4 regions of the Desulfotomaculum sp. OF05-3 genome follow, and region 1 is predicted to be linked to each of the others. Evidence: predicted binding sites of a transcription regulator. Region 1 holds the regulator's gene; each other region holds the start of a gene.

Region 1 (6,087 bases):
CTTAAAGATCATTGTCGGCGAGCTGGCACCGGATTCCGGTGAGGTGGTGCTTGGAAGCGGGAAGACGCTGGGCTACCTGGCGCAGAACCAGGATCTTTTGAGCCACCGGACTATCTATGAGGAGATGCTGGATGCGAAAAAGTCCGTCATCGCCATGGAAAATCGTCTGAGGGATCTGGAAAATTCCATGAAGACGGCATCCGGGGAAGAGCTGGAGACCATGATGAATCAGTACAGCCGTTTAAGCCACGAGTTTGAGCTCATCAACGGCTATGCCTGGAAGAGTGAGATCGTGGGCGTCTTAAAGGGACTTGGTTTTACGGAGGAGGAGTTCTCCAAGCAGATCTCCACGCTTTCCGGCGGACAAAAGACACGAGTTTCTCTGGGCAAGCTTCTTCTCACAAACCCGGATATCATTCTTCTCGATGAGCCGACGAACCATCTGGACATGTCATCCATCGCATGGCTGGAGACTTATCTCTTAAACTACCGCGGTGCCGTTCTCATCGTTGCCCATGACCGGTATTTTCTTGATAAGATCGTATCGAAGGTCATCGAGCTGGACAATGGACATGCTGTGGTCTACTCCGGGAATTATACGGCCTACAGCGAGAAGCGGGCGCAGATGCGCGCGATCCAGATGAAGGCGTACTTAAACCAGCAGCAGGAGATCAAGCACCAGGAAGCGGTCATCGAAAAGTTAAAATCCTTCAACCGGGAAAAGTCCATTAAGAGAGCGGAGAGCCGGGAAAAGATGTTAGATAAGATCGAAGTCCTTGAGAAGCCGACGGAGGTCAATGACGCCATGGATATCCGCCTGGAGCCGAATATCTTAAGCGGAAACGATGTGCTGACAGTAAACGGTCTGGCGAAGTCCTTTGGTTCCCAGACATTATTTACAGACCTGAATTTCGATGTAAAGCGCGGGGAACGGGTTGCTATTATCGGTGACAACGGAACGGGAAAGACCACGATCTTAAAGATCATCAACGGTCTTGTGGAGCCGGATGACGGTGAGATCATTCTTGGTTCCAGAGTCCACATCGGATATTATGATCAGGATCATCAGGTGCTCCACATGGAAAAGACTTTGTTTGAGGAGATCTCCGATGCCTACCCGGGAATGTCCAACACCCAGATCAGAAGTACGTTAGCGGCATTCCTCTTTACCGGGGACGATGTGTTTAAGCGGATCGGGGACTTAAGCGGCGGCGAGAGAGGCCGTGTTTCCCTTGCGAAGCTCATGCTCTCCGAGGCAAACTTCCTGATCCTCGATGAGCCGACGAACCACCTGGATATCACTTCGAAGGAGATTCTGGAGAATGCCTTAAGCCATTACGGCGGTACGGTGCTCTACGTCTCCCATGACCGTTATTTTATCAACAAGACCGCAACGAGGATCCTGGATCTCACCGGAAAGCGGATGATGAATTATATCGGTAACTACGATTATTATCTGGAAAAACATGAGGCCATGATGAACGCCCATTTCGGGACCGAGAATGTGGAGCCTACCGGCGGAATCGTCGGATTCGGCGCATCAAAGACGGGAGCGGCGGCTGAAACTTCCGGAAAAGCGGCGGAGAGCAGCGCGGACGCAGGCGGAAAGCTTGACTGGAAAGCCCAGAAGGAAGAGCAGGCCCGCCAGAGAAAACGTCAGAATGACTTGAAAAAGGTCGAGGACGAGATCCACAGACTCGAGACGAGAGACGGTGAGATCGACGGACTTCTCTGCGACGAGAGTGTTTTCTCCGATGTGGCGAAGCTCATGGAGTTAAATAAAGAAAAAGAGGAGATCGCAGGGAAACTTGAGACTTTGTATGAAAAGTGGGAGGAGCTGGCTGAATAAGCAGCAATCATTAATATCCGCTGAGTCTCAGGTCCGTTGCTGCCTGCGCAGGGTGTGAACAGCAGCAAACCTGTTGAACAGATATAGATATACTCAAAAGAAAAATGTTCCGTCCGGTCGGGGAGATCATGGGCGGGACATTTTCTTTTTTATGGGCTAGGGCAGTTCCAGCCCCAATTCGCCTAAATTCTTTGACAAGGATTTGACAAATAATATAGATATGAGTATAATAGATTCCATCGTTATATGAAAGTTTTGAGAAGGTGAAACCAGAAAATGACAGACGAAAGACAGATTTCAAAGGCGGTTATTTCCAGACTTCCGCGCTATTACAGATATCTGGGTGAGCTGATGGAGGAGGGGATCGAAAGGATTTCTTCCAATGAGCTGAGCGCCAGAATGAAGGTGACGGCGTCCCAGATCCGTCAGGATCTTAACAATTTCGGCGGCTTCGGCCAGCAGGGATACGGATATAATGTTAAGTATCTCTACACGGAGATCGCAAGGATTTTAGGAATCGACAGACAGCACAACCTCATTATCATCGGAGCCGGAAACCTTGGACAGGCCATCGCCAATTACACAAATTTTGAGAAGCGCGGATTTATGATCAAGGGAATGTTCGATACCAATCCGCGGCTGATCGGTCTCGTGGTCCGTGGTGTGGAAATCCGCGGGATCGATGACCTTGAACAGTTTATTATCGATAACGAGGTGCAGATCGCAGCCCTCACGATCCCGAAGTCCAAGGCTCCGGAGATCGCAGAGCGCCTGGTAAAGGCCGGAATCAAGGCGATCTGGAACTTTGCCCATACCGACCTAAATGTTCCGGATGATGTGGTCGTTGAGAATGTCCACCTCTCCGAGAGCCTGATGCGACTTTCCTATCGTGTCTGCAGCATGCAGGATGAGCGGGAGCGGAAAGCAAAGGAAAAAGCAGAACAGACGGGAACCAATGAGACATGTTGATTGGAGTTGGCTGTGATTTGATCGAAATTGAGCGCGTAAAAAAAGCCTGTGATAAAGAGGCTTTTTTGTCGCGTATTTATACCGAGCGTGAGCGCCGGCAGGCAAAGGGAGATCCCCGGGTCCTTGCCGGCACTTTTGCCGTTAAAGAAGCAGTGGCGAAGGTGTTTGGAACGGGATTCCGGGAGTTTATGCCGATTCATGTGGAGGTCTTAAGAGACCCTCTTGGAAAGCCCTATGTGGAGCTTCATGAGGGAGCCGCAAAAACAGCAGAAGATCTCGGGATCACAAAGATCGAAGTGTCGATCTCAGACACGAAGGACCATGCGATGGCGTTTGCCGTCGGAGAGGGGGAGGCCGGATGAAAGCAGTTCTCAGCGGAAAAGAAATGAAAGAGTTCGATGCAAGGTCCATCAAAGGGTATGGGATTCCATCCTTAGTCCTGATGGAACGGGCAGCGATGGCAGTTGCAGAAAAAGCAGAGGAGATACTGGAGAAAGAACGGGCAGGGACCGTCTGGTCCGTCTGCGGCTTTGGAAATAACGGGGCGGATGGAGTTGCCGCCGCCAGAATGCTGTTTTTAAAGGGGTACGATGTGAAGATCGTTTTCCCGCAGCGGGACGGAAAAGGAAGCGAGGAGCTGGAAGCCCAGCTAAATGTCGTAAAACGGCTGGGAATTCCGGTGATGACGGCGGAAGATCTGCCGGACCCGGTGGAAAAGAAGATCCCGGTGCAGCCGTTTAGAAAGGCCGGGGAGAGAAAAAGAAGCTGCCGGGGCGTGATCCTGGACGCAATCTTCGGGATCGGCCTTTCGAGAAATGTGGAGGGCGCATACCGGAAGCTGATCCGGTGGATCAATGGACAGGAAGACATGAAAGTCATTGCTGTCGATATCCCGTCGGGCATCAGCTCCGATAACGGAAGCGTGATGGGAGATGCAGTCCGCGCGGATGTGACGGTCACGTTCGGAGAAAAGAAGCTTGGACAGGTGCTGTTTCCGGGGCGGGAGCTCTGCGGACATCTTTTCGTGAAAGATGTGGGCTTTGTGCCGGAGAGCAGCACAGAACGGGAAAAGCATGTCCAGATGCTGGATCGGGAAGATCTTTTGAGGATCCCGGCCCGCATGGCTGATTCCAACAAGGGAACATACGGAAAGATCCTTGTGATGGCAGGAGCGAAGAATATGGCGGGGGCTTCCCTGCTTTCCGCCAGAGCGGCATACCGGATGGGAGCCGGACTTGTAAAGGTCTTTACCCCGGAGGAGAACCGGCTGATCGTACAGGAAAAGCTTCCGGAGGCCATTTTAGCCACCTACGACACGAAGGAGGCCGAGAAAGATCCGGAAAACTTTGCGCGAAAGATCGCGAGGGAGACGGAATGGGCCGATGTGATCGTTCTGGGCCCCGGGATCGGGATGGAGGACTATGCCAGATGCATGGTGGAAAATGTCCTGAAGGACGCCTATGTTCCGATCATTCTTGACGCGGATGCCCTGAATCTTGCGGCGGAATACCGGGAACTTACAGGTTATTTTACGGAGAATATTATCGTGACGCCGCATATGAAGGAGATGTCGCGGCTCACAGGAATTCAGATAGAAGAAATGAAGGAGAATCCGGTCCGCACCTCCAGGGAGTTCGCGGATCAGTACGGCGTAGTATGCGTCTTAAAGGACGCGGCGACGGTGATCGCCGGAAGAGACGGAAAGACGTTCGTGAACGGAAGCGGGACTCCGGCTATGGCCAAAGGCGGTTCCGGTGATGTGCTTACGGGCGTGATCGCCGGGCTCGTAGCGCTGGGACTGGAGGAGAGTGACGCGGCGGCCCTTGGAGTTTATGTACACGGTCTCGCCGGCGAGGCCGCTGAGCAACATTTTGGAGTCCACGGAGTGTTAGCAGGGGAGATCGCAGATTGCCTTCCGGAGGTATACAGAGATGGAATTTGACAGAATCTACGCAGAGGTGGATCTCGGGCGTATTGAAGAAAATATGAAGGCCATGAAGGAGCATCTTCGTCCGGGAACGAAGATGTACGGCGTGGTAAAGACGGATGCATACGGACATGGGGCAGTTCCGGTGGCGAGGACCATCGACCGTTTTGTCTGTGGGTACGCGGTGGCAACGGTGGATGAGGGGCTTAAGCTCAGGAGACATGGAATCGAAAAAGAGATCCTGTGTCTTGGTCCGGTTTCAGCCGGCCGCTATCAGGAATGTCTTGAAAACGACATCAGTCTGCCTATGTTTGAATACCAGAGAGCAAAAGAATTATCAGATGCCGCTGTGGCAGAGGGAAAGACCGCGAAGATCCATATCGCGGTGGATACGGGAATGAGCCGTATCGGACTTTTCCCGGATGAGGGATCCGTGGAGACCGTAAAGGAGATCGCAGAGCTTCCGGCTCTCAGGATCGCCGGTACGTTCACCCATTTCGCCCGGGCGGATGAGGCAGATAAGACGAAAGCAGGGGAGCAGTACAGACGGTTCCATGCGTTCTGTGATGCTGTGAAGGCAGCGGGAGTGGAAGTACCGGTCTGCCACTGTTCCAACAGCGCAGGAATCGTGGAGCTCCCGGATTTTAACATGGACGCGGTCCGTGCGGGAATCACGATCTACGGCCTGTACCCGTCGGATGAGGTAAAACAGGATATCATTTCTCTGAAACCGGCGATGGCGTTAAAGAGCTTTATCACTTACATCAAGGAGATCGGACCGGGAACGGAGGTCAGCTACGGCGGAACCTTTAAGGCGGAGAAGACGATGCGGATCGCTACGGTCTCTGCAGGTTACGGGGATGGCTATCCGAGAAATCTCTCCGGAAAAGGAGAAGTGCTGATCCATGGAAAACGGGCAAAGATCTTAGGACGGATCTGTATGGACCAGTTTATGGTGGACCTTACGGGGATCCCGGAGGCCAAAGAGGGAGATTCTGTGACTCTTGTGGGCAGAGACGGGAATCAGGAGATCACTATGGAGGAGCTTGCAGAGATTTCCGGCGGATTCCATTACGAGATCCCATGCCTGATAGGAAAACGTGTGCCGCGGCGGTACGTGAAGAATGGAAAAGAAGTGGGCGGCATGATGTGCAGGGATGAGGAGTACGAAGGCTTCTGACGGTCATGCTCGAAAACCGGTACGTCTGAATAAAATATCATAAGTGGGAAATACTCTGGACTATAAGAAGCACGCGTTGCAGGCTTCTTGAGGGAGCGCGGCAGCCGCCGGGGACAGGTGCAGGCACAGCCCCGGATCTGCTGACCGCATAGAAATTCAGGC
Region 2 (6,087 bases), on a different contig from region 1:
GAGAGCTCAGATGAAATGGAGGAACCGGATTCCGAAATTCCCGACATGCCGGAACCGGAGAAACATATAAATCATAAAAAACAGACAACGGAGGAACAGACATGAAACTTTGGGGCGGAAGATTTACGAAGGAAGAGAACCAGTTAGTACACAATTTTAATGAATCCATCTCCTTCGATCAGAAATTTTACAGACAGGATATCGCAGGCAGCATCGCCCATGTGACGATGCTCGCGAAACAGGGGATCCTCACAGAGGAAGACCGTGACGCGATCATTGCCGGCTTAAAGAGTATTCGTGAAGATATCGACAACGGAACCTTAAAAATCACAACGGAATCCGAGGATATCCATTCCTTCGTTGAGGCGAACCTGATCGAACGGATCGGAGATGCCGGAAAGAGACTCCACACCGGGCGAAGCAGAAATGATCAGGTCGCTCTCGATATGAAGCTCTACACAAGAGATGAGATCGATGAGACAGATGTCCTGTTAAAGGGACTTCTTAAGGTTCTCTTAAAGCTTATGGAGGAAAATCTCCACACCTACATGCCGGGATTTACCCATCTTCAGAAAGCACAGCCGGTAACTCTGGCTCACCATGTAGGTGCTTACTACGAGATGTTCCGCCGTGACAGGGGACGTCTTGCAGATATCAGAAAGCGCATGAATTACTGCCCATTAGGATCCGGTGCCCTTGCCGGAACCACATACCCGTTAGACCGCGAGTACACAGCAGAGCTTTTAGGCTTTGACGGACCGACCTTAAACAGCATGGATTCCGTATCCGACCGGGATTACCTCATTGAGCTTCTGGCAGCGCTCTCCACGATCGCCATGCATTTAAGCCGTTTCTCCGAGGAGATCATCATCTGGAACAGTAACGAGTACCGTTTTGTTGAGATGGATGATTCTTACAGCACCGGAAGCAGCATTATGCCGCAGAAAAAGAATCCGGATATCGCGGAGCTGATCCGTGGAAAGGCCGGCCGTGTCTATGGTGCCCTGATGTCCATGCTGACAGTCATGAAGGGAATCCCGCTGGCATACGATAAGGACCTTCAGGAAGACAAAGAGCTGACCTTTGATGCCATCGACACCGTAAAAGGCTGCCTCTTACTCTTCACGGGCATGGTATCTACGATGACATTCCGCAAAGATGTGATGGAAGCCAGCGCAAAGAACGGCTTTACGAATGCCACAGATGCTGCGGACTACCTTGTAAACCACGGCGTTCCGTTCCGTGATGCCCACGGGATCATCGGACAGCTGGTGCTTCTCTGCATCAACGAGAACAAGGCATTGGATGACCTGACTCTGGAGCAGTTCAAGTCCATCAGCCCGGTATTCGAGGAAGATATTTACGATGCGATCTCCATGAAGACATGCGTGGAGAAACGCGTGACCATCGGTGCTCCGGGTGCGGAGGCGATGAAGAAAGTCATTGAGGTTTATAAGAAAGAACTGAACGCTTAAAGTTGACATTGCAGAAAAAGGCTTTCGGACCACTGAAAAATGTTTACATTTTCTCAGTGGTTTGAGAGCCTTTTTCTATAAGGGCGACGCCCGACGCTTCTTGTCGGATGCGCAGCATCCGGCAAGAAGAGAACAATGTCAACAAATCAGAATAACGAACACAGCCGCCAAGGACGATACCCCAAATATCGTTCCAAGGCGGCTGTGCGTTTAAAATATCGCGTTATAATATAATGAGAAGAAAGTTTCGGGAAGAGTTGGTGCGGCTCTTCCTTCCATTCGTGTATTATAGCATGGTTTGTCTGGAAAGTAAAATGGTTATGAGTAAATAAAAAGTGACAAATTATAATATTAAATATTAATAAAACTTAATATTTTGGAACGTCCAGGCATATAGGGCGCAAAATACCGTTTGTGCCCAAAATCGTAAGATGGTTTGATAGAATTGTAAAAGCGTCCCTGTTTTGATATAATAAATATAAATATTAACATTTTGGAACGAAACAGCATGAAATGAAGATGCTCACGCAAAAAAGATATCGAACATGTTGGTGTTGCGGCACAGAAAGGAGAATCGAACATGACGTTTCTTGAAATTGAAGCGTTTTTGAAGATCGCCCAGTGCGGAAGCTTTTCTGCGGCGGCAGAAAAATTATATATCACACAGCCGGCTCTCGGCCGTCGGATCCGCGCACTGGAGGAAGAACTGGGCTATTCCCTGTTTATCCGGAATAAAGGAGTCCGTCATGTGGAGCTGACAAGACAGGGGAGAGCCTTTGTTGGAATTGCACACCGCTGGCAGGCACTTTGGAATGAGACTCAGGAGGAAGCATTGCTGAGCAATGAGAAGAGTTTTTATGTGGCCAGTGTCGGAAGCCTCCTTGCATTCATGCTGCCAACGGTGTTTCAGGAATTTATAAGGAATACGCCGGAATGCAGCCTCCATGTGACGACACTTCATTCGAGTGAAGCTTACAGCTATGTAAACAACAAGACGGTGGACATCGCCTTTATCACGGATCCGATGTATTCGTCACAGGTAAAGACGGAGGTATTATTTAAGGAAAAACTGTGCCTGATAGTGGGAAAAGATCTGAATCTTCCCCACAACATCAAAGTCTCAGAGCTGGATCCGCGCCGGGAAATCCGGACACAGTGGGATCAGAATTTTGACACCTGGCATAACTATTATTTCAACAGCGCGGCAGTTCCACAGGTTTATCTGGATGAGATGGGATTTTTACAGTATTTCACCCAGAACGGTGATAACTGGGCGTTTCTTCCGATCTCTGTCGCAAAAAGCATCTTAAAGACGACGCCGGTATCGATCCATGAACTCGATGTGGAGCCACCAAGCAGAACGCTCTACTATCTGTACCGGACGGAGGACCAGTCCCCATATCAGAAGCCTCTTCTGGAAATATGCAGACGGAAGCTTGCAAATGAAAAGGGGATCACATTGATGGATCCGATCCTGAATGCATGATCATATTATACAACAACAGGGGCTGCCATTGACAGCCCCTGTTGTGCATTTTATTTATGATCAGCGTTTGTTGCTTGCTCTCCAGATATGCATCTTCTCAGCCTCTGCGATCAGCTGGTCGCGGAACTGCGGATGTGCTACGGAGATGATCGCTTCAGTCTTCTGCCATGTGGAGAGACCTTTTAAGTTTACTTTACCGTACTCAGTAACGAGATAGTGGATATTCGCACGGGTATCGGTTACGATGGAGCCAGGAGCCAGAGTCGGAACGATTCTGGACTCTAAGGTGCCGTCCTTCTTCTTGAAAGTGGAGGAGCAGCAGATGAAGCTCTTTCCGCCCCTGGAAAGGTAAGCGCCCAGAACGAAGTCGAGCTGTCCGCCGGCTCCGCTGATGTGCTTGATTCCTGCGGACTCTGCGTTTACCTGACCGAAGAGGTCAAGGTCAACAGCGTTATTGATGGACATGAAGTTGTCCAGAGCAGAGATCGTGCGGACATCGTTCGTGTAGTCTACCGGTGCGGACATACACTCCGGGTTCTTATTTAAATAGTCATATAATTTCTTTGTACCTGCGCCGAATGCGTATACCTGACGGCCTTTGTCGATATTCTTTCTTGCGCCAGTGATCTTTCCGGCGTTTGCGATATCCACGAATGCGTCAACATACATCTCAGTATGAACGCCGAGATCCTTTAAGTCAGATTTCGCGATCAGAGCGCCGACCGCGTTCGGCATTCCACCGATACCAAGCTGTAAGCATGCGCCGTCCGGGATCTCCTCAAGGATCAGCTTTGCGACAGCCTCATCGACATCGCTTGCAGCAGCAGCGCCGCCCATCTCAGCGATCGCCGGGTTGTCACCTTCCACGATCATGTCAACGTGAGAGATATGAACGCCCTCTTCAGTGCCGCCGAAGCATACCGGCATATTCTCGTTCACTTCCACGATAACGACCTTGGAAGTCTCACATACAGCCGCCATATGGGAAGCGTTCGGTCCGAAATTGAAGAAACCGTGCTCGTCCATCGGGGAAACCTGGAATACAGCTACGTCCGGCTTAGTCTGGGATTCTCTGTAATATCTTGGAAGCTCAGAGTAACGGATCGGAGCATAGTAGCTGAATCCCTGTGCGATCGCTTTTCTTTCGATACCGCCCATATGCCAGGAGTTCCAGGTCATATGTTCTGCCGGATTCTCGATCTTGAAGATCTCCGGCACCCACATTAAGATACCGCCGCGGAAGTTTACGTCGGTTAATTCCGGAAGTCTTTTTGCGATTGCCTTGTCGACAGCAACCGGTGTCGCTGTTGTCCAGCCGTAATCGACCCAGTCACCGGACTTGATTACGGAAGCTGCCTTCTCTGCGGAAACCAGCTTTTCCTGATACATCTGTTTGAAATCCATTTCAATACCCTCTCTTTGTAACCATAAAAATATAGTAGCAATATATTGTGCGGTTTTTTTGTTTCCATTGACACGAAAACAGGAAGCACAGGACACACGCCCTATGCCGGCACATATGGAAAAACTTATGCAAATGGATCTGCAGCACTTGTTTCCATATAGACCGCCGCACGGACAAACTATGAGATTATTTTAACATTTTCCGGGTGTAAGGTCAATAATTCCGGGAAAAAGCTTCGTAAATGTTCGCAAAACATGACGAAGCGCCAAAACACCGCATCAAAGCAAAAAAGTAACTTTTGTACGAAAGGATAAGGAAACTTTCTAATTTGTTTAGAAAAAATATATAAAAAGCTTGTCATAATTATTTGACACAAAAACGGTTTGGTGATATTATTAGTTATACATAATATACTGCCTTGCTTGTGGAAAAAATATGGTGTAGAGCATGGCAGCGGTATAATGAGGAGGAAAAGAAAATGGCAAAGAAAATTGTACTGGCAGGTGCATGCCGTACCGCAATCGGAACAATGGGTGGCGAATTAAGCACAGTTCCGGCTCCGGAACTTGGCGCGATCGTAATTAAAGAGGCTTTAAAGAGAGCAGGTGTAGCTCCGGAAGCTGTTGATCAGGTTTACATGGGCTGTGTAATCCAGGCAGGTCAGGGACAGAACGTAGCTCGTCAGGCTACATTAAAAGCTGGTCTCCCGATCGAGGTTCCGGCTGTAACGATCAACGTAGTATGCGGTTCCGGTCTTGAGGCTGTTAACATGGCAGCTGAGATGATCCTTTCCGGTGACGCTGATATCGTTGTTGCAGGTGGTATGGAGAACATGTCCATGGCTCCGTATGCTATGATGAAAGGCCGTTACGGATACCGTATGGGCAATGCTACCTTAGTTGATACAATGGTTAACGATGCTCTCTGGGATGCATTCAACAACTACCACATGGGTATCACAGCTGAGAACATCTGCGATCAGTGGGGTCTTACAAGAGAAGAACTGGACAAGTTCGCTGCAGTAAGCCAGCAGAAGGCAGAGGCTGCTCAGAAGTCCGGCGCATTCAAGGACGAGATCGTTCCGGTAGAAGTTAAGAAGAAAAAAGAGACAGTTATCGTAGATACAGATGAAGGCCCGCGTCACGGAACAACGGTTGAGACACTCGGCAAGTTAAAACCGGCATTCAAGAAAGACGGCGGCTTAGTTACAGCTGGTAACTCTTCAGGAATCAACGACGGTGCAGCAGCAGTTGTTGTTATGAGCGAAGAGAAAGCGAAAGAGCTCGGTGTTAAGCCGATGGCTACATGGGTTGCCGGTGCTCTCGGCGGCGTAGATCCGAAGATCATGGGTATCGGACCGGTTGCAGCTACAAGAAAAGTTCTCAAGAGAACAGGCATGGAGATCAAAGACTTCGATATCATCGAGGCTAACGAGGCATTCGCTGCACAGTCTGTAGCAGTAGGCAAAGAGCTTGGCTTTGACCTTAACAAGTTAAACCCGAACGGCGGCGCGATTGCTCTCGGACACCCGGTAGGAGCTTCCGGATGCCGTATTCTCGTTACACTTCTTCATGAGATGGAGAAGGCAGATGCTAAGAAGGGTCTTGCAACTCTTTGCATCGGCGGCGGAATGGGCTGTGCTACAATCGTAGAGAGAGACTAATCTGATCTGGGGCATAGACAAAATCTGAGGAGAACAACGATATGGGTTTTGTAAAATA
Region 3 (6,087 bases), 140 kb from region 1:
TTCTCGCCGTTCTTTGTCTCCTCAGCGCCGCGGAAACGTGTATTCTGAAGAAGGACTACGTCCCCTTCTTTCATAGCATCCACTGCCTTTGTTGCAGCTTCGCCGGTTACATTGTAATCAGAAACGAATACAACTTCCTTGCCAAGCTTTGCGGAAAGGCTCTTTGCAACCGGTGCAAGGGATTCTCCCTCGTTCGGTCCGTTTTTAACTTTTCCGAGGTGGGAGCAAAGAATTACCTTGCCGCCATCGTTGATCAGCTTCTGGATCGTCGGGAGAGCCGCGTTGATACGTGTCTCATCTGTGATCTCGCCGTTCTTAAGCGGTACATTGAAATCGCAGCGGACTAAAACTCTTTTACCTTTTACGTTGATATCATCAACTGTTTTCTTATTTAAAGACATGTCGGAATTCCTCCTTGATATTTTCTGACAGACATCTGCCTGTCTTCCGCCCCACGGCAGCCGCCGGAGTCTTTCGCGGGAGGCGGGCTTTCGCGCGAGTGCGCATCTTTGGCACGTCAGTGCCTTTTTATGCAACAGGGAATTCCTCGTAATTTCCTGTTACATAAAAAAGGGATCCGGTCCTCAACAGACCGGACCCCTCAGTGAGTCTAATTTGTCACAATTTCTGTGGACCGATTAAGCATTTAACAGTTTTCCGAAGTGCTTAATTGTACGAACCATCTGGCTTGTGTAGGAGTTCTCGTTGTCGTACCAGGATACAACCTGAACCTCAGATGTGTTCTCGTCGATCGGGAGAACCATTGTCTGTGTTGCATCGAAGAGAGAACCGTATCTCATACCAACGATATCGCTGGAAACGATCTCATCTGTGTTGTAGCCGAAGGACTCGTTGGAAGCTGCTTTCATTGCTGCGTTGATGGATTCCTTTGTCGGCTGGCCCTTAACAACAGCTGTTAAGATCGTTGTGGAACCTGTCGGTGTAGGAACACGCTGAGCAGAACCGATGAGCTTGCCGTTTAATTCCGGAATTACAAGGCCGATTGCCTTTGCAGCGCCTGTGCTGTTCGGAACAATGTTGATCGCTGCTGCACGGCTTCTTCTCTTATCGCCCTTTCTCTGCGGTCCGTCAAGTGTCATCTGGTCGCCTGTGTAAGCGTGGATCGTGCACATGATACCGGACTGGATCGGGTAAGAGTCGTTTAATGCCTTTGCCATCGGAGCGAGGCAGTTTGTTGTACAGGAAGCAGCGGAGATGATGTGGTCATCTTTGCTTAATGTCTCGTGGTTTACGTTGTAAACGATCGTCGGAAGATCGTTTCCTGCCGGAGCGGAAATGATAACGTGCTTAGCGCCTGCATCGATATGAGCCTGTGCTTTTGCTTTGGATGTGTAGAAGCCTGTGCACTCAAGAACAACGTCTACACCGATCTCGCCCCACGGAAGCTCAGCTGCGTTTGCTTTCGCGTAGATCTTGATCTCTTTGCCATCAACAGTGATAGAATCCTCACCGTAGGATACTGTATCCGCAAGAGCATATCTGCCCTGTGTGGAATCATATTTTAAAAGGTGTGCGAGCATCTCCGGAGAAGTTAAGTCGTTGATCGCAACGATCTCGAATCCTTCTGCGCCAAACATCTGTCTGAATGCAAGACGGCCAATACGGCCAAAACCATTAATCGCAACTTTAACTGCCATTTTTCTTTTCCTCCTAGAAAATGATGTGTGGTCGTTTCATAACCATTCAGCATGTCCGCACGTTTCACGGAACATAAAGGATACTCTGAAACGCCAAACAGTTATGATTGTTAAATATTAATCAACCTTGGTTTTATTGTACATAATTCTGCCAGAAATAGCAAGTCCTTTTTACAAACTTTTCCCAATATGAATCGAAGATTTTCTCCTTTTTTCGGCAAAAGCCGGGAATCCCTCTTTTTTTCGTCATCTTTCCTCTTGAAACTCCTTCTTTTTTTTTTTATACTAAGGCATAAATATCAATACCCTGTATTCCACTATGGAGGACACGTTTCATGATGCAGAAATTTCGAAAACTATCCCTGGAGAGCCAGTTGTTTTTCAGCTTTATGGCAGTGTCCGTCTGCCTGCTGCTCCTCTCCTTAAGTATAACCCTTTTTTCGACGATTACACGTCAGCGTCAGGAGATCGATAAAAACATCAGCGCCCTCGCCGCCTATGTCGCCTCCATGGACAATGTTGTCTCCATGCTGGAAAACGGTTATCCGGACGGATCCGCCAATGAAGCTCTGGATTCCCTGTCTGAAAATTTTCCCGATCTCAATGTCATAGCCATTTATAATACGACCGGGCTGCGGTTCTACCACACAAACCGGAAGGAGACGGGGGAAACCTTCGTCGGCGGCGAGGAGGAGGCAATATTAAAGGGAAGCCAGCCCTATATCACCATCGGCTACGGTACAAACGGTTCCCAGCGGCGGGCTTTCCATTCGATCCGGAACAGCGACGGAGCGATCATCGGATTCGTTATAGCGTCGGTCTTCAACACCTATATCTCAGAGCAGATCCACGAAGTCTTTCCTACCTATTTATTAGCAGCAATGATCATGCTGCTCGTCAGCATTCTTCTGGCTCACGGACTCGTCTCCCTTCTCCGGGATTCCCTGATGGGACATCATCCGACGGAGCTTCTCGACCTGTATCTGCGTCAGGATACCGTGCTGAATGCACTGGAGGAGGGGCTTGTCGCCACGGATTCCACCGGTTCCGTGGTCTACGCAAATCAGGCGGCAGAAAATCTCTTTCATGTCCTGCCTGAAAAACCGGAGGATCCGCCTTCTGTCTCCCCGGACGATGGGACTTCCGGACAGGAACGGACTGAACCTCTTATGGAAGGACGCACTTTCAGGGATTTCTTCCCGGAATCCCAGGCAGACCGGGTCCTCGCGTCCGGCACACCGTCCTACCACCGTGCCTGCACCTGTGAGAACCGAAGACTTCTGGTCAGTGAGATTCCGGCAGACACCCAGACGGAGCATCCGGTGATCCTCACGATCATCAATGACCAGACGGAGATGGAGACGGTCATGGACGAGCTCACCGGAGCAAAGGCGATGCTTGACACACTGCGCGCCTTCAACCACGAATTTTTAAATAAGCTCCACGTGATCCTGGGCTACCTCCAGACCGGTCAGACGGAGGAGGCCATCAACTTCATTATCAACAGCAACCTTGTCTCCAGCCAGTCGATCCGCCAGACTGCGGACTGTCTGCGCGTATCAAAGATCTGCGCCCTTGTGATCGGAAAAATGATGCATGCCGCGGAGCTCGGCATCCTGCTCACCGTCTCCCCGGACAGCCGCTGTCTGGAAAAGGATCTCCTTCTTCCGGTCGAAAACTATATCACGATCGTCGGAAATCTTCTCGAAAATGCCATCGAGGAGCTTTCCGCAGGCAGTCCTGAGATCCGGGAGATCACACTCGGGATCTACTGTGACCCGGGCTGCAATATCATCACCTGTGAGGACACCGGGCGCGGGATCCATCCGGATCTGATCGACAGGATCTATGAAAAGGGCGTCTCGTCCAAGGGCACAAACCGCGGGACCGGACTTTTCCTGATCAAACAGCTTGTAGACAGCGGGAACGGCGAGATCTCCATCGAGACAGAACCGGGAGAGGGCACCTGCTTTACCATCACATTTACGGAAAGGAAGCATACACCATGTATCATGTAATCATCATCGAGGACGATCCGATGGTCGCCTCCATCAATAAACAGTATGTCGAGGTCACTCCGGAATTCCGGGTGGACCGGATCTTTAAAAACGGGTCGGAGGCGCTCCCCTACCTGAAGACGAATCCCACTGACCTGATCATTCTCGATTACTATACTCCTGTCATGAACGGCGGTGAATTTCTCGATGCCCTCCACAATGCCGGCCTCACACCATCCGTCATTATGGTCACCTCCGCGAACGATACGGATATCGTCCGCTCCCTGTTAAATCGCGGGATCACCGACTATCTCGTGAAACCCTTCGAATATACGCGTTTTAAGACAGCTCTTGACCGTTTTACCGAGACAAAGAAGTATCTGGAGCACAGCCACGGGGGACTCGGCCAGCACGATATCGACCGTCTCTTTTCCGTGAATGACCAGAGGGCAGACGCAAAGCCGTCACTCGCAAAGGGATTGAACGAGACAACCCTTGCCATGATCCGGGAATATCTGCAGAACAACCGGAATGGCTTCTTTACCAGCGAGCAGATCGCCGAGCAGATCCACCTCTCCCGCATCACGATCCGCAGATACATGAACTATATGGTAGACACAGGCGAGATCATCAGCACGATCGATTACAAGACCGGCGGCCGCCCTTCGATCAAATATGGATTCGGGCAAAAATGATTTGCCCTCCGGCGGCAGTTACGATATTTACAAAACCTGTTACTTACTTACTTAAATTGACACCATGCACAAAATCTTTTATTCTTTTTATAAAGTTTTTACACATTTTCATCAATGTAAACGGGGTATAAACAGATGGAGCGCTTTTCTTTTCATCTGTGAGCTGTTTCCGGATTCCCGGGACAGGAAAAGAAGAGCGGAATGTGTAAGGCAAAAAAAGGATAGGAGGATATTTTATGGAAAATATCATCAGCTATTTCGGCACCTACACACCAGCTGCCGATGGCGCAATCGCAAATTTTAAATTTGAGTATTTATGTACTCTCGGCTTTGCAGCAATCGTAATCTTCCTCGGACGCGCAATCGTCGCACATTCCGCGGCATTAAGAAAATATGCGATTCCTGCTCCGGTTGTTTCCGGTATCATCTTTTCACTCTTGATTTCCGCGATCAAGATGACCGGCACAGTCAGTATCAGTTTTGACGCAAAGGTCATGAAAGACCTCTGTCAGAACCTCTTCTTCCTCTGCGTAGGCTTCGGCTTCAGCGCAAAGATGTTAAGACATGCAGGCGGAAAGCTCTGCGTCATGATCGCATTTGCTGCCTGCCTCCTGATCACCTGTCAGGATGTTCTCGGTGTTGCGATCGCTCACCTGATCAACTTAAATCCGCTCCTCGCTCTTCAGTGTTCTTCCTCAGCGATGTCCGGTGGTGTTGGTACCGCATCTGCCTTTGGTCCGATCTTCGAGGGCTGGGGTGCACAGGATGCTACAACGATCGGTGTTGCGGCAGGTACTCTTGGTAACGTTATGGGCTCCCTCATCGGTGGTCCGGTTGCGGCTTTCCTGATCGCAAAGCACGGTTTAAAGGCTGACCCGAACGATAAGCCGGAAGCAAAGGCAACCGGCAAGGCACCGGAGCTTGACAACACAAAGATGATCATGATGTTCGCAATGTGCTTACTTCTCGCAGCTCTCGGCATGCCGATTTACTGCTTACTCGACAATATCCCGATGATTGAGATGCCGAAATTCATCGGCTGCCTCTTCGCAGGTGCCATCGCAAGAAACGTCATGGAAGCTGCAAACATCAAGTTCTATGTTCCGGAGGTTGACGCCATCGAGCATATGTTCCTGGAGCTTTACCTTGCACTTGTTCTTATGACAACAGACTTCACAAAGCTTGCCCCGGTTGCAGGCCAGATGGGTATCATCCTCGTAGCACAGGCGATCCTCATGGCTCTGTTCGGTATCTTCGTTTCCTTCAACCTCTTTGGCCGTGACTACGGCGCAGCCGTTATGACAGCCGGCAACATCGGTTGGGGCTGCGGTTCCGGTCCGAACGCAGTAGCGAACGAAAAGGCTGTTATGGATCAGTACGGATGGCATAACATCGCATGGGTTCTTTACCCGTCCTTCGCTGTTATCATCGATGATATCTATAACCCGATCTTCCTTTCCATCTTTGGTGGCTTATTCAAAGGCTGATCGCAAGTCGTATCCCATATACAGTTTTTGATCTTGAAACATACCCCTCTTATATCCGCCCGGAGAGATTCCCACTCTTCCGGGCGGATTTTTTGCGCAAAGATACCGGCTGCGCGGGACGCTCAAAGATGTCAAGTCCTTTCCCGCTAATTTTCCGTATAGCTTTATATTCTCTCTGTATCCGTTTTTGTAAGTTTTTTACTGTATTTTTGTTACTTAAGTTACAATTATTGGTTAATACTTATTAAAA
Region 4 (6,087 bases), on a different contig from region 1:
CCGAGTGCTTTGAGACTGAGGATCAGAAGGAAGGAATGAAGGCGTTCCTCGAGAAGAGAAAAGTGGACGGCTTCAAAAATCGATAAGATTACATAACATTGTTGCATATATAAGGAGATAAAATCATGAAAGTTGGTATTATCGGCGCAGGAACCATGGGTTCCGGTATTGCACAGGCATTCGCACAGACAGAAGGCTATGAGGTAATGCTCTGCGACATCAATGAAACATTTGCAGCGAACGGAAAGAAGAAAATTGCCGCTGGATTCGAGAAGAGAATCGCAAAAGGCAAAATGACTCAGGAAGAGGCTGACAAGATCCTTAACAAGATCACAACTGGTGTGAAAGATATCTGCGGCGACTGTGACCTCGTTGTAGAGGCTGCGATCGAGAACATGGAGATCAAGAAGCAGACATTTAAAGAGCTCGACGCGATCTGCAAACCGAGCTGCATCTTTGCAACAAACACTTCCTCTCTTTCCATTACAGAGATCGGCAGCGCTGTTGAGAGACATGTAATCGGTATGCATTTCTTCAACCCGGCACCGGTTATGAAGCTGGTTGAGGTTATCGCTGGATTAAACACAAAGCCGGAAGACGTTGAAGCTGTTAAGAAGATCTCTGAAGAGATCGGCAAGACTCCGGTACAGGTAGAAGAGGCTGCAGGTTTCGTTGTAAACAGAATCCTTATTCCGATGGTCAACGAAGCAGTCGGCATTTATGCTGAGGGCGTTGCTTCCGTAGAGGGTATCGATACTGCTATGAAGCTTGGCGCTAACCATCCGATGGGACCGTTAGCTCTCGGTGATCTGATCGGTCTTGATGTTGTTCTTGCAATCATGAACGTTCTTGAGACAGAGACAGGCGATCCGAAGTATCGTCCGCATCCGCTTCTTAAGAAGATGGTTCGCGGCGGCCTTCTTGGAAGAAAGACCGGCAAGGGCTTCTACGATTACACAAAATAATCCGGAGATAGTTACCGGTATGGGAAATGCCTGACGGGGATCTGATCCCGTCAGGCAGATAACCCGATAGCGTTTACTTTTTCCACTAAATATCAGCGAAAGAAGGCTTATGAGGTAAAGAAAACGCTAAATTTATTTTTTGACCAAGATTGTGTTTTTTTTCACAATCAGAATTCCGGGCACATATGTTGGGTTATATGCCGGGAGTTTTGAACCTGCAAAATGCGGGACCGGATAAATGCGGGCTGTCCCCATTTGTCCAATGGATAGGTACATCGGAGAAATGAAGCATCCACATTTCCCTATGTTATACATGATACAATTCACAAGGAGGAACTAAAAACATGGATTTTACATTAGGTAAAGAGCATGAGATGGCGAGAACACTGTTCCATGATTTCGCCGAGAAGGAAGTCAAACCCCTTGCTCAGGAGGTTGACGAGGAAGAGAGATTCCCGGTTGAAACCGTAGAGAAGATGGCTAAAAACGGTTTCCTCGGTATTCCGGTACCGAAGGAGTATGGTGGACAGGGCTGTGATCCGCTTACATACGCTATGTGCGTTGAGGAGCTTTCCAAAGTTTGCGGTACTACAGGCGTTATCGTTTCCGCACATACATCCCTTTGCATGGATCCGATCATGACATTCGGAACAGAAGAGCAGAAGCAGAAATTCCTCGTTCCGCTTGCAAAAGGCGAGAAGTTAGGCGCATTCGGTTTAACTGAGCCGGGCGCTGGTACAGACGCTCAGGGTCAGCAGACAAAAGCTGTTTTAGACGGCGACGAGTGGGTATTAAACGGTTCCAAGTGCTTCATCACGAACGGTAAGTATGCTGATACATACATCGTTATCGCTGTAACAGGCACTGTTGAGAAACGTGGCAAAATGCAGAAAGAGATTTCCGCATTTATCGTAGAGAAAGGTACACCGGGCTTCACTTTTGGTACAAAAGAGAAGAAGATGGGTATCCGCGGATCTGCAACATATGAACTTATTTTCACAGACTGCCGCATCCCGAAGGACAACCTCTTAGGTAAGAAGGGTGAGGGCTTCAAGATCGCTATGCATACTCTTGACGGCGGACGTATCGGTATCGCTGCTCAGGCTCTTGGTCTTGCAGAGGGCGCTCTTGACAGAACAGTTGCTTACGTAAAAGAGAGAAAACAGTTCGGCCGCACAATCGGTCAGTTCCAGAACACACAGTTCCAGCTTGCTGATATGGCAACAAAGGTAAAAGCTGCTCAGATGATGGTTTACCGTGCAGCAATGGCTAAGGCTACTCAGAAGTCCTACGGCGTAGAGGCAGCAATGGCTAAACTGTATGCAGCAGAGGTTGCTATGGAAGTAACAACAAAGGCTGTACAGCTCCATGGTGGTTATGGTTACATCAGAGAGTACGACGTAGAGCGTATGATGCGTGATGCTAAGATCACCGAGATCTACGAAGGAACAAGTGAAGTTCAGAGAATGGTTATCTCCGGCGCACTGTTAAAATAATAATTTAACAGCTGGAAGATCATAACTATAAATGAAAATAAGGAGTGAAATACAGTGAAAATCGTTGTTTGTGTAAAACAGGTGCCGGATACTAAGGGCGGCGTAAAGTTCAAACCGGATGGAACACTTGACAGAGCAGCTATGCTCACAATCATGAACCCGGATGATAAAGCTGGTCTGGAGGCAGCTCTTCGCTTAAAAGATCAGTATGGTGCAGAAGTTACAGTAGTTACAATGGGTCTTCCGAAGGCTGAGGAAGTTCTTCGTGAGGCTATGGCTATGGGCGCTGATAACGGTATCCTTGTTACAGACCGTGTTCTCGGCGGTGCTGATACATGGGCTACATCCCAGACAATCGCTGGTGCTTTAAGAAACCTTGACTATGACCTCATCATCACAGGCCGTCAGGCTATTGATGGTGATACAGCTCAGGTAGGTCCGCAGATCTCCGAGCACCTTGGTCTCCCGGTAATCAGCTATGCTGAGGGCATCGAGATCGATGGCGATTCCGTAATCGTTAAGCGTCAGTTCGATGATAGATACATGATGTTAAAGGCTAAAATGCCGTGCTTAATTACAGCACTTTCTGAATTAAATGAGCCGCGTTACATGACTCCGGGCGGAATCTTCGATGCATACAAGAAAGAGATCACCGTTTGGGGCAGAAAAGATCTGAAAGATGTCCTTGATTCCAACCTTGGTCTTAAGGGATCCCCGACTCAGATCGCTAAGGCTTCCGACAAAGTAAGAAAGGGTGCAGGCGTTAAGGAGACAAACCTTGATCCGTCCGCAGCTGCAAATTACATTGTTGAGAAACTTACTGAGAAACATGTACTTTAATTCAAAAAAAGAAAAGTGTGGTGAAAAGTGATGAATTTAGCAGAATATAAGGGTGTATATGTCTTTGCACAGCAGGTAGACAATCAGATCAGCAGCATCGCTCTGGAGCTGATCGGTAAAGGTAAAGACCTGGCAAAAGATTTAGGAACAACTGTAACAGCAGTTTTAGTTGGTTCCAACGTAAAAGGTCTTGCAGACGAACTCGGTGAGTACGGTGCAGACAAAGTTATCGTTGTTGACGATCCGGAATTAAAAGATTACAGAACTGAGCCGTATACTCATGCGATCACTTCCGTTATCAACGAGTTCAAGCCGGACATCTTCTTAATCGGTGCTACAGCAATCGGTCGTGACCTTGGCCCGCGTGTTTGCGCACGTATCCATACAGGTCTTACAGCTGACTGTACACAGCTTGATATCGGAGATTTCCCGCTTGTTGCTATGCCGGGTAAAGAGCAGAAACATGGTCAGCTCCTTATGACCCGTCCGGCATTCGGCGGCAACACGATCGCTACAATCGCTTGCCCGGAATTCCGTCCGCAGATGGCTACAGTACGTCCAGGCGTTATGCAGAAGCTTGACCGTGAGGCTGGCAGAAGAGCAGAAGTTATCGAGTTCAACCCGGGATTCACTCCGGACAACAAGTACGTTGAGATTCTTGAGATCGTTAAGGCAGTATCCGACGTAGCTGATATCATGGATGCAAAGATCCTTGTTTCCGGTGGTCGTGGAGTTGGAAGCGCAGAGAACTTCAAGCTTCTTGATGACCTCGCTGAGGCTATTGGCGGTACCGTAAGCTGCTCTCGTGCAGTTGTAGATTCCGGCTGGAAGCCGAAAGATCTCCAGGTTGGACAGACTGGTAAGACTGTTCGTCCGCATGTATACTTTGCAATCGGTATCTCCGGTGCGATCCAGCACGTAGCTGGTATGGAAGAGTCTGACATCATCATTGCGATTAACAAAGATGAGTCTGCTCCGATCTTCGATGTAGCTGACTACGGTATCGTAGGCGACTTAAACAAGATCGTTCCGATGCTGACAGAGAAGATCAAAGAAGCAAAAGCTGCTGCAGCTAACTAATTTGCGTGAATTGTATTATCAGGGTGAAAAGGTCTAAAGTCCGATGCAAGCTTGCTTGCGGGAGGAATTTTGACCTTAGCACCCGCTAAAAACATGAATATATTAAAGTAGGCAGAGTGATTCTGCCGGTAGTGTCACAACAGGTGATGATCCCCGTCCGGGTTTCCGGGCGGGGATTTTTGCGTCTATATAGTCGGAAGAAAGTGCCGGCGTCTGTTTTACAGGTGTTCTTTTTGCATTGGAAAACCATCACAAGATATTTGGTCAATTAAAATAAGGAAGTCTGATGCACAAATCAGGCTCCATATCTTCTGTTACAGTTCCCTTTACGCCTTCATGTCCTTTTTTCTTACGGGCAAAGTAAAGTACCTTTTCCTCATCTGGAGATACTGATGTCTGGAGGTTATATCAGCCAGAAGATCGAAGATGAGGTGCAGTGTTTTGGAATCGCTTTTTATAAGAGGCGCTGTATAGTAAAGAAAAATAGAGTCCTGGAAGTTCCCCGGTTGTTGGCTGTAATAAAGACCGACGATTGGGGGACTTTTTTGAAATCTTATTTTGTGGCGGATGAGAAGGTGGATAAGAAGAAAGTCGCGAAGAACGTGCTGACACATCCATGTCTGGTTGCAATTTATCTGGGCTTGATCTGCATGGTGACTCAGGTGAAGCTTCCAGCCGTCATCACGGCGACAGTGAAGTATCTTGGGAATTGTAACAGCGCCCTCACGATGCTGATCGTGGGAACGATTTTGGCGGATGTAAAAATTACAACGATCTTTAATAAAGATACAGCCATGTTTTCTGTATTCCGTCTGATCATTCTCCCGGCAGCAGCACTGGTCGTTGGACTTGGACTTGATGCCACATCACTGGGAATCAGCGTTCTGATGACCGACATGCCTGCCGGAGCTACGGCGGCGATTTTTGCGGCAAGATATGACAGTGACGCCCTGTTTGCAACGAGATGTGTGGTTATGACGACGCTAATGTCCATGCTGACCCTGCCAGTCTGGTGTTATCTGGCAGGGTGAGAGGGCCCGGGCAGGTCGATCGTTTTCAGTTAGGAGAAGAGATAGAAATTTTTGTTCATTTGAAAAATGGCACACCGCATGCGATAGAGAACGGAAAGCTAGGTGGTTGTGCCGGTTCTGGTGAGTGCAGCGTTCGCGGCATCCATAAAGTTCCGGATCGCCTTCCACTGGTAAGGTTGTTCCAGAGAACCGAAGCGGATCTTATATTTTGCGGATCGTCCGAGATGGATGATCCGCATTTTTTTGCGCTGCTCAGGGGAGAGGGAGCTCATGGCAAGGTTCAGCGGGGAGATGCAGGCGCCTTTTCCGGCGGCGCAGAGTTCCAGAAGCATTCCCATATTGTCGGACTGGGTCTTTACGATCGGTTTGAAATTGCCCATGGTGATGAAGTGTCTTCCGAGCTGACCGGCGATGTCTGTGGCGTAGTTTAGAAGGAATGGGCAGTGTTCGAAGATCGAGAAGTCTTCCGGGCTTCTTAACATTAACGGTTCTGGCTGTGAATCTGTCAGTGCAGGGAGATCCTGGACAGAAAAGGAGACAGTGCCAGCGGTGCCATGAGTGAAATCAGAGCCGGAGCAGCAGATAGTTTTTGGAAGATGTAAAAATATGGCATCTGCTGGGGCGGCATCGGAAATGACCTCATGAAACAGAGAATCAGCAAGCAGAAGGACGACC

The links. Region 1 encodes Rex, which represses fermentation and respiration genes when NADH is low (regulators of the CRP and FNR family bind a similar motif). Its sites were predicted from a motif close to ATTGTTAANNNNTTAACAAT; they were not measured.
Region 2: DXA87_RS02960 (butyryl-CoA:acetate CoA-transferase) is a predicted target of Rex. The motif match lies at 4,546-4,565, and genes of this name have one in related genera.
Region 3: gap (type I glyceraldehyde-3-phosphate dehydrogenase) is a predicted target of Rex. The motif match lies at 1,765-1,784, and genes of this name have one in related genera.
Region 4: DXA87_RS02980 (acyl-CoA dehydrogenase) is a predicted target of Rex. The motif match lies at 1,114-1,133, and genes of this name have one in related genera.

The regions. Positions count from the first base shown of each region.
Region 1 is NZ_QWGO01000001.1:102,416-108,502, reverse strand. Features, by position in the region: gene DXA87_RS00450 (ABC-F family ATP-binding cassette domain-containing protein) at 1-1,849, shown strand, start outside; gene DXA87_RS00445 (redox-sensing transcriptional repressor Rex) at 2,126-2,818, shown strand; gene acpS (holo-ACP synthase) at 2,812-3,180, shown strand; gene DXA87_RS00435 (NAD(P)H-hydrate dehydratase) at 3,177-4,760, shown strand; gene alr (alanine racemase) at 4,750-5,925, shown strand.
Region 2 is NZ_QWGO01000003.1:87,461-93,547, forward strand. Features, by position in the region: gene DXA87_RS02945 (YfhO family protein) at 1-105, shown strand, start outside; gene argH (argininosuccinate lyase) at 102-1,475, shown strand; gene DXA87_RS02955 (LysR family transcriptional regulator) at 2,056-2,961, shown strand; gene DXA87_RS02960 (butyryl-CoA:acetate CoA-transferase) at 3,022-4,365, opposite strand; gene DXA87_RS02965 (acetyl-CoA C-acetyltransferase) at 4,845-6,029, shown strand; gene DXA87_RS02970 (enoyl-CoA hydratase-related protein) at 6,071-6,087, shown strand, end outside.
Region 3 is NZ_QWGO01000001.1:242,170-248,256, forward strand. Features, by position in the region: gene DXA87_RS01070 (phosphoglycerate kinase) at 1-401, opposite strand, end outside; gene gap (type I glyceraldehyde-3-phosphate dehydrogenase) at 639-1,658, opposite strand; gene DXA87_RS01080 (ATP-binding protein) at 1,994-3,676, shown strand; gene DXA87_RS01085 (response regulator) at 3,664-4,350, shown strand; gene DXA87_RS01090 (sodium/glutamate symporter) at 4,587-5,837, shown strand.
Region 4 is NZ_QWGO01000003.1:94,222-100,308, forward strand. Features, by position in the region: gene DXA87_RS02970 (enoyl-CoA hydratase-related protein) at 1-86, shown strand, start outside; gene DXA87_RS02975 (3-hydroxyacyl-CoA dehydrogenase NAD-binding domain-containing protein) at 126-965, shown strand; gene DXA87_RS02980 (acyl-CoA dehydrogenase) at 1,310-2,461, shown strand; gene DXA87_RS02985 (electron transfer flavoprotein subunit beta/FixA family protein) at 2,516-3,301, shown strand; gene DXA87_RS02990 (electron transfer flavoprotein subunit alpha/FixB family protein) at 3,332-4,381, shown strand; gene DXA87_RS02995 (AEC family transporter) at 4,774-5,412, shown strand; gene DXA87_RS03000 (LysR family transcriptional regulator) at 5,511-6,087, opposite strand, start outside.